Regions from separate parts of the Alteromonas sp. 76-1 genome, predicted to be linked through region 2. Evidence: predicted binding sites of a transcription regulator. Region 2 holds the regulator's gene; each other region holds the start of a gene.

Region 1 (3,290 bases), 240 kb from region 2:
AATTTTATGTTTGCGCATGTTTTGATGATATAGGGATAAATACGCTTAATAATGAAGTTGGCAGCGGGGGCCCGTCGGCGTTTTGAAGCGCTTAAAAGGCTAAGCACGATGCTTAACCTTATTGTTTACAATACGGCTTTAAAAGAAAACACCGTTTCATTTTCATCTGAGTGCACCATCAGGCTACCTTTATGTGCTTCAGCAATTTGCGAGGCGATAAACAAACCTAAACCCAAGCCACCGGTTTTTTTGTTGTTTTCATTTCGCCAAAATGGATGAAATAGCTTATCGATAACATCAGCGCTTATTGGGGTGCCCCCATTAGACACGCTAACTGTGAGTGTTTCTTGTTCGATACTGGCTACCACTTTGATAGGCTGCGCGCTATCGCCGTGTATTATCGCGTTAATCAGCAGGTTAGACAGTAACTGGCTGATACGCTCTGGGTCACAAGAAAAGGTGCCCTCTATATTGATATTCGCACGTATGTCTCGGTCTGAATGCAAGCTCGATAGTTCACTTACCGTATGTGCTAAAACGCTTTCTAAATCGTTCACTGGCTTAACGCTTAGTTGAACCCCCTTACCCATTTGCCCGTGCGTAAAATCCATCACGTCACTAATGAGTCGCGTCATGCGTTTAGCGCTGTTGTCCATACGAGATAGCACTTTTTGGGAAGTGGCATCACTGGCATGCTCAACAAGAAAGTCGACACCCATTTTTAGCGCTGACAAAGGCGTTCTTAAATCATGCCCCAAAATGGCAATATATTGCTCACGCAATTTAGCGGCAGCTTGCTCGCTGAGAAGATTGGTTTCAGCCGTGGCTAGACGGTCATCTACTTCCATCTGCCTTGAAATCAGCTCGGCGAAAGACTTTATTTGATTTTCAATTTTATCGGTTTTTAACACCGCAGGAAGTGGATCTAAACCACAAAGCGTACCGAAAAAGTCACCATTTTTGTTGTAAATGGGGTAAGAAAAGTAACTTTCGAAGCCATACATGATGGGTATTTCACTTTCTCGATAAACGGTATCTTCTTTAGCGTGCTCAATCACAATCGGTTTCGTAGATTTTCTTACTTGGCTACAAAACGTAGTTTTAATATCTAACTCATCGCCAGGTATCAAGTTAAAATTTACTTGGTCTAACACTGAGCACATTGTCCAATTGTCTTCAGTGACTCTTGCTACACAAATAAAGCGAAGTCCCGTGACATCTGACAACATTTTCATTATGTGTGGAACAGCTTCTATCGATTGAATAGTGCGAATATCTCGCTCAATGGAAGAATTCATTACATCCTCTTCGTATCTAAATCATCTATATCACGCCGATTTTCGGCACTCGATTTCACGCCCTAAAGAGACAATGTCACGCCTTTTGGTAAATTTGCTGTTATTCGAAGTTGCACTACTGGGTGAAGAATCATTGAAAGCTGCAACTAAAAGAAACGAAGCATACATTTTTGAATGTGGGCGTGGCGATGTTAACGCTGTTTTTTCAGCTTATTTAGTCACTATACTTAAGTTGAAAAAAAATAATATCAAAAACGTTAAATACTGTTTATTTATCCAGTTAAATATTGTACAGTTTTATGGTCTATTCATCTAAGGGGACCTACCATGGCCATTACCACACAGTATGTTGTTACGCACAAAGGGGTAGAAAAATTGGTAACTACCGATAAAAAAGAAGCAGATCAGTACGATAAGATGCTCGACGCTGCCGACAACCTTGCTGAATACATTCAAGCAAAAGGCTTAGGCATTGAAGATAGCCTTGTTGAAGAACTCACTATCATGTTGTCTAAGAATAAAGACAAAGTGAGCAAGATTTTTAAAGGTGCGACAGCCCAGAGTGTACTAGAAGATGAGAGTGCCGACGTAGTAAAGCTTAAAGCCAACGGATAGGCGTAGTAGAAATATTTAGCGTGCTTTTACGTGGAGCTAACGTATATAGAAAGAGACTAAAAGCACGCTACAAAACAAACAGCACAGATTATCCTGTGCGTTTATTGGTGTTAAAACGAGCTATTAACCCATTAACTTGATTTACAGTGTCACGAAGATCTCGCCCCACTTTGAGCGAGGCTTCTGATGACTTCTGCGTTTCTTCCGCACTATCAGCAACATCTACAAGTTGCTGATTAATATGCTCAGCCACAGTACTTTGTTCCTCTACAGCAGAAGACATTTCAACGGTGGCTGAGGCGATACCACTTACCGCATTATTGATTTCTTGTAATGCGCCTCGGGTTTCCTCAACTATTGCACTGCCGTGTTCAGCAGACACTAATCCTTCCGAAGACACCTTTACGGCCCGTTCTGTTCTATCAACAAGCTCTTGGATGATGTTGTGGATTTTATCGGTGGACTCGCGGGTTTTCGAAGCCAACGTACGCACTTCATCCGCAACAACCGCAAAGCCGCGGCCTTGTTCACCAGCACGGGCAGCTTCTATGGCGGCATTAAGTGCTAGCAGGTTGGTTTGATCGGCAATGCTAGAAATGATGCTAGCGGCTTCGCCTATATCACTGGTGGATTGAGCAAGCTCGGTAACCGTATCGGAAATCGACTCCACTGCACCTTTTAATGACAGTATAGCCTGCATCGCTTCTTCAGCTTTGTCGTTGCCCATTTGTACGTTATTCGCCGCCGTTTTAGCGCTAACAGCATTACTTTCAACCCGTTCAGCCACTTCTTGAATAGCTTGACTCATTTGCGTTACTGCTGTGGCAATTTGTTGGGTAGCAAGGTTTTGCTGAATAATCGTTTTACTGGTTAACTCGGCTTGGCTGTGGGTTGAAACCGCAATATTTTCTAATCCCTCAGATGCGTCTTTGATGCGGGTTAACGCTGTGCGTGTGCGCGCGAGTTCACAGCCTAACGCCAACTTAGCCTGAGCAATATAATCAACATCGGCATAATACGTTTGTGCCACAAGTGCATTACTATAACTTGCAGGGCTTAATGAAAGAAACTCCCGCCAGTAGCTCCGGCTTTTTGCCGATTGCCACACCATCATAATGAGTAATGCAATGAAAGTAACACCTAAAGGGAGTAAGCCAGCAGTAAAGCCAATCGCTATCAACAATAATAAACTTACTACTATCATGGGTAACATGGGTGAAAGTGTCTGACCAAGCTTTGCAGCGAAGGGAATTGGCGATTTTCCAGCAGATAGTCTGGCATATATGCTAGATGCGCGAGCTATCTTTTCATCGGCGGCATGAACTCTAACTGACTCATACCCCACGGCTTTACCTCCCTCGTATACGGGAGTAACGA
Region 2 (3,290 bases):
AGTTGCTTTACTCATTACGCACTCCTAGTTCCCATTAACAACGGCGTTAACATCTTTGGCCTGCACCATATCACCCGTGTTATTGCCCCACGCATTTCGTTCGTAGGTCACCACAGCCGCAATGTCTTTCAGGCTTAACATTTTTCCAAACGCCTGCATGGCCGTACCGGTTTTACCGTTCAACACAATATCAATATGTGCAGTTTGGTCTTCAAGTACCATCTCACTGCCTTTAAGCGCAGGGAAAACGCCGGGTAAACCTTCGCCGTTAGGCATATGACAAGCCGCACAAGTGGCGTTGTAAACCCGCTTGCCTTCATCCATAAGTTCATCCATCGACATATTCATCGACAGTAAACGCTGCTCTTCTTCTTTCGCTTGGCGAGCGGCTTCTTCTTGTTCGTTTATCCAAGCATCAAATTCAGCAGGCTCTTTAGCAATGACCACAACCGGCATAAAGCCATGATCTTTGCCGCATAGCTCGGCACACTGTCCACGATAAACACCAGGCTCATTTACCTTTGCCCAAGACTCGTTAATAAACCCAGGGTTAGCATCTTTTTTCACTGCAAAGTCCGGTACCCACCACGAGTGAATAACGTCATCAGAAGTAATAAGAAAGCGCACTTTTTGCCCTGTGGGGATGACCAACGGACGGTCGACCTCCAACAGATAGTTCGTGCCTTTTTCGAATTTGTTTTCAATTTGCTCTCGCTGCGTCGCCATTAACGAATAGAACTCAACGTCCCTGTCCATATACCGGTAGTGCCACTTCCACTGGGAACCAGTAACGACAACGGTAAGATCGGGTTCGCTGGTATCTTCCATCGCTATAAGGGTTTTAGCGGCAGGAATAGCCATAAGAATAAGAACGATGAAAGGCACGACCGTCCATGCAATTTCCACTTTTACATTTTCATGGAAGTGAGCGGGCTTAGCGCCTCTGGATTTACGGTGCAAGTACATGGAGGCAAACATAACCCCGAAAACTGCAACAGCAATTGCGATACAGATAAAGAACATCAACATATGCAGGTCGTAAACTTGACCACTTATGTCTGTTGCGCCTCGGCGCAAATTTATGGAAGAGCCTTCGCCCGTTGCTGCATCAGCAAACAGTAGTGGCGAGGTAAGCAAAAGTGGAAGCCCGTAAAGCCACTTTGTCACTTGTGTCGCCGCTTGTGTCGTTACTCGTTTCACTCAACACCTCCGTTATAACAGAAGCATTGACGCACTGGTTGCGCTGCGCTTCTGGCAACTGATACCCGAAATCCAACTTTTAACTTAACTATCTAGCCTTAGTTGTAAACCAAAGTTGCAGCTATTGTTATTATTTTGTTAAATACAGTATAAGAATTGCTCAATAAAACGCACAAGTCTAGTCTTTTCTGAGAAAAAACAATTGCAGCGTTGAATTTTTAATCAAAAGTTGTATGTAAGAGAAATGACACATACAACAGCGTATGGATGCTGTAGCGATAATTAGTGAGCTTGTTTGAAACGCTCATTTTGAACGAGATAGGCAAATAGAAGCTGCCAATAAGTTTCTTATAATCAAAAGCTAGTTGCGTAATTTTGATTATTTTTCAAACAAAATAGGTGACAAAAATAGCGCTAGCTAGCACTGAAAAAGGTGACATAAATAGAAGAAAATATGTGGGAGCGGTATCTGGTGGCTTTTAAGAGATTTCTTAGGCTTAAATACGATTATGGTGTAAGCAAGGTATGGTAAACATACAAAAAAGCGGCCTATAAGCCGCTTTCTTTACTAAATAGCTAAAAGGTTACATCCAGTCAGCATTTCGAATAACACCAACGGCAATCCCTTCAATGGAGAAAGGCTCTGACGCTAAGTCGACTTTAATAGGTGAAAATTCATCATTTTCAGCGTGAAGTAATACTTCGCGGCCACGCTTTTCAAGGCGTTTAACAGTAACGTCTTCATCGACACGTGCCACTACCACCTGCCCATTATGGACATCCGTAGTACGATGCACGGCTAGCAAGTCACCATCAAGTATACCAATGTCTTTCATACTCATACCGCTTACACGAAGTAAGAAGTCAGCGTGAGGCTGAAACAGGGCAGGGTCGACCTTATAATGAGACTCTATATGCTCTTGCGCTAGAATCGGCTCGCCCGCAGCCACTCGGCCAATAAGAGGAAGCCCTTCTTCTTCAGGGGTTTCATCTTCAAGAGGAATATTCAACTTAATACCACGAGAAGTGCCTGGAAGGATTTCGATGACGCCTTTACGGGCCAACGCTTTTAAATGTTCTTCAGCGGCATTTGCAGAACGAAAACCTAAATGACGGGCAATTTCTGCACGGGTAGGCGGCATGCCAGTTTCGAGCATCGTTGTTTTTATAAGCTCGAGAACTTCTGTTTGTCTTGCTGTGAGTGGGCGCATAAAAGACCTGTCTGTCTATACAGTTCCTGTAAGTATATACACCTAAAAGGAAATGACAAGCATTGGATGCTATTTACATGCTTCGAACACTTGCCATAAAAAAAGAGCCCTACCTTAGTAGAGCTCTCTGCAAACATCTACTAATGCACCCATATAGCGCTAGAATAGGTAGACGTTTGTATTTCAAGGTTCCCTGAATCAGCTTTGCGCACTTTCAAATTTCCGTAATCTTGACCTTGCCGACTTGCAAACGCAGGACCGCGCCACCTTACAAAGCCATCGGTTCCAAAGCTAACAAGATGGCTATAAATGTTAAGTGAGAAATCGGCTGTATTATGGCTAACGCCAATAAGATTCTGGTTTTGTTCAGTAGTTACGTCAGCTTGAATATTCGTTATATCTGCAGGTATGCTCGCACGCAAGCTCTCGGTAAGCGCCTCACCAGAAAAGTCATAAACAATCAGCTCATCATCATAATTCGTACACGCTAATTCCGGCTGCTCATCTGAGTCTGCATTAATAGTAATTAGCTGATCGCATATACCGTCCACCGACGCGGCTTGTGATAGTCCTGCATCGGTTATCTTTAATACTTCCATGCCAGACTCGTTAGTTGTCAACGCTACAAATGCACTTCCGTTTGAAATAAAGGGAGCGAGGTGCGTGACATGACCGATATTATAGTTAGCAATAATCAATTGGTTTTGAATATCAAAAATATTCAGTTCAGTCCCAATCATTACTAATGCGTCAGTGAAGCCATCGAAATTCATGTCTAAGGCTTCAATTATGCCAATATTGCTATTACTACTTGAATCATACTGCCAGTGAACCTCACCATTGTGTAGCTGGATAGCGGCGAAGCTTCCATCGTAATAA
Region 3 (3,290 bases), 1.2 Mb from region 2:
TCTTGGCGATATTTTTCGTCGCAAATGTCCAACAGACCCACCCCCACTTTGTAGTAACGCACGCCTGGAATAAACAATTTATTGAGCGCATCAGACGCTGCGTGAATAATATGTCGAGTATCATTGGAAGGAACAGCAAAGCTGGAAAGCGCCGACTGCTTAACATATCTGCTATCGTCATGAGGCGAGTTTGCCGCAAAGAAGGTGGCGCTGTGAGCGAGTGAGTGTTGAGCGCGTAGTTTTTTAGTGGCTATTTCAGCGTGGGTGGCTAACGCTGCTCTCAATTCATCTTGTGTGGTAACTCTCTTTCCAAAACTACGGGTGCTGTAAATTTCTTTTTTAGCGGGTCTTATCTCATCCCACGTCATTCTTAGTTCACCCTGAAGTTCTCTTACTGTATTTTCTAGCACAATAGAAAAATACTTACGCATTTTAGCGGGGGATTGTTGTGACAGTGTATAGGCATTATTAATACCCATGGCAATCAATCGTTTTTCCAAGCGCCCACCAATACCCCATACATCTGCTACTGCCATGCGGGATAATAATGCCTGCTTTTCTTGCTGCGTATTAATAACCGCTGAACCTCGAAAGCCGTCCAGCTTTTTTGCAGCGTGATTAGCTGCTTTAGCAAGGGTTGGAGTGGGGCCAAATCCAACGCCCACGGGAAGCTTTACCTCACGCCAAATAGTTTTTCTTATCTCATAGCCTAGGGCCAGCCATTCGCTATCATGTAGGCGTGGCGAAAAGCGCATAAAAGCTTCATCAATACTGTATTCGTGCAATTCATCACAGAATTGAGACATGACCGAAAACATTTTTGAAGACACATCGGCATAAAGTTCATAGTTAGACGAGCAAACAACAACCCCTGCTTTTTTTGCTTCCTCTTTCACTTGAAAATAGGGTACGAACTTTTTAAACCCTAATCTTTTGGCAATAGGGCAGGCTGCGACCACGCAGCCATCGTTATTGCTCAACACCATAACGGGTTTGTTTCGCAGGTTAGGGTTGTAGATTTTCTCGACCGATGCATACATAGATGTGACATCTACTAGCGCAAACACTACTCACCTCCTAGTCGACGGGAGAGTTTCTTGTGAAGCCTAATGGAGCGCGTTACCACCCCTTCTATTGAAAATTCATCGCCTTCTTTTAAAAAGTAAGGTTTGTACAAGGGTGATGAAGAACGCAAGCAGCCGTGGCGTTTGTCTACACGCTTACAGACGAACTCACCGTTTAAGGTCGCCACAATAATGCACATGTCAGAAATATCTTCAGCTCTTGAGACAATCAGCAGGTCGCCGTCATGAATGCCATCGTCCATCATCGACTTGCCTTGTGCGTAGCCAATGAAGGTAGCAGCAGGTTTATCAATAAGCAGAGAATCTAGACTCAAGCCTAGTTCGGTATATTCTGCAGCAGGCGACTCGAAGCCTACGATGCCCGCTTGTGCTGTAATAGGGATAAATTTAAGCATACACTTCAAAAATACTGTTTATTTATACAGTATTTTAGTGGGTTCATACTCATCAATCAATCTCAGTACAGAAAATACTCGTCTAAATGGCGACTGTAATGACCGGCAAAATGGCAATCGTCATTCAAAGTGAGAATCTCTGTCAGCAGCTTGTAGAGCTGGCGTAGGGAGGCTGATGGTCGTCAGATTTTTTATTTTCATTCGATAAGAGAATTTTTTTCAAAAATCTCATTTTCATAGGTGCTATATCCATTTTACGAGCCTATTAGTGAGTACGAAGCCAAAGTCTAATCGCGGTGATGGCTTTGGAGGAGCTTTATACTTAACAAATAAGTTCGAACATAGCAAAGTAAATTCTGGACGAGCATCACTTCCAATCTAAACGTAAAATTTTTGCATTTGCAGCGGCAAAGCCGAATAAATACCTCGGGCTACATTACGCTAAAACTGGTCATGCAAGGCTAAGCTAAGGGAACTACCGCAATGTACGTATACCGGACCTTCACGACTTAGTTCTCTAGTTTCAACTATGAGCGAATAGCGGACATCATTACCTTTCACTGGTTAAAATTATTAGTCACTAGGTTTATCGTAATTCAAACGGATTGTCATCGTGAACAGATAATCATTTTTCTACTTTGAGAGCTTCTCCAATTTTGCTTAAGCTTTGTTTGTGTTTTTGATTATTATTGTACTCATTTAAACCGAATGCATTATGAAGGCCATCGAAGGCTTTTTCTTTTTAAGTGTTCATCTACATGTTTTCTCAATGACTTAATCTTCGGGTCGGCCTTTTTCCAAAATCGCATAAACACAGGCTCATCGCTTGAATTCCCTAGAGGGTCTTTCTGAAGCGAAAGTATATTTGCTAGTTTTATGACATGGCTGTGATGCTCACCATCAAGGGCGTCATTTACCATTATCTGAGTATCTAAGATTTCTTTTCGAAATTGAACAAATTGCTCAAATCTATTGATGGTATTGTCTGATTTCCATATCACTAATAGGCTCACTAACTCCATCATATGCAATAAAGATGGGCGATATATGGATTCGTATTCCCATAGGCTCATGGATTCGCTGTTGACTTTCGAGTGTCCATCTTTTAAAGCCTTCCAGAGGCTATAGGGGCGATTGGCACCCTGCAATGAACCACGTACACGAGGAAATTTGCGTTTACACAGAACAACAAATAATACACTTAAGTTATTTGCAGCACTGTCAGATAAGCTAGGTATACGATCGATTAGTAAGGGCTTAAGATGTTTAGCGATTGACCATATTTGTTCATTAAATACGTTGTTCGACAAGGTCTCTTTAATGCTAGGAATCGACTCTATTATCTGACCTGTCAACTCCGCTCTTCCTAGCGGTTTTACGTACCAAGGCATGCTTTTTAGTAGTAAGCGGAAAACTTGCTCACACTCATCATTCTTGTAAATTGTATTCTCAAACTCGCGTTTAGCTAATAGTTTGTTGTAATGGACGTTGCATAGGATGGCAGTTCTTAATACGTCGCAAAAGTGATGATGTGGATCATCATAATTTACTTGTGTCTCGATTTTCTTATGAGTGCTTGTAATGCCTCCAAATGTTTCCTCAACCCTCTCATCACTATCTAAACCCTCACACCATGTTTCAACTAAGCTATCTCGTACTGAAAAATCAATCAGATGAAGAGCCGAGGGAATTACTACTATATTTCTTGATTGTTGAAAGTCATCACCGTCAGGGCTACTTTGGTCTAGTTCATAAAATAAGGTCATGAAGGTAGCTGAAGCTTGTTTTGATACTTCGCTATCTAACCCAT

What was found. Region 2 encodes LexA, which represses DNA repair genes until DNA is damaged. Its sites were predicted from a motif close to TACTGTATNNNNATACAGTA; they were not measured.
Region 1: a site for LexA is predicted at 1,561-1,580, ahead of ALT761_RS18705 (YebG family protein). Genes of this name have one in related genera too.
Region 3: a site for LexA is predicted at 1,493-1,512, ahead of ALT761_RS04475 (LexA family protein). Genes of this name have one in related genera too.

The regions. Positions count from the first base shown of each region.
Region 1 covers NZ_LR136958.1:4,406,018-4,409,307, forward strand. The annotation lists gene ALT761_RS18700 (sensor histidine kinase) at 126-1,298, opposite strand; gene ALT761_RS18705 (YebG family protein) at 1,626-1,913, shown strand; gene ALT761_RS18710 (methyl-accepting chemotaxis protein) at 2,002-3,290, opposite strand, start outside.
Region 2 covers NZ_LR136958.1:4,641,452-4,644,741, forward strand. The annotation lists gene ctaD (cytochrome c oxidase subunit I) at 1-15, opposite strand, end outside; gene coxB (cytochrome c oxidase subunit II) at 25-1,200, opposite strand; gene lexA (transcriptional repressor LexA) at 1,785-2,411, opposite strand; gene ALT761_RS19770 (FG-GAP repeat domain-containing protein) at 2,552-3,290, opposite strand, start outside.
Region 3 covers NZ_LR136958.1:1,064,243-1,067,532, forward strand. The annotation lists gene ALT761_RS04470 (Y-family DNA polymerase) at 1-1,067, opposite strand, end outside; gene ALT761_RS04475 (LexA family protein) at 1,067-1,480, opposite strand; gene ALT761_RS04480 (hypothetical protein) at 2,194-3,290, opposite strand, start outside.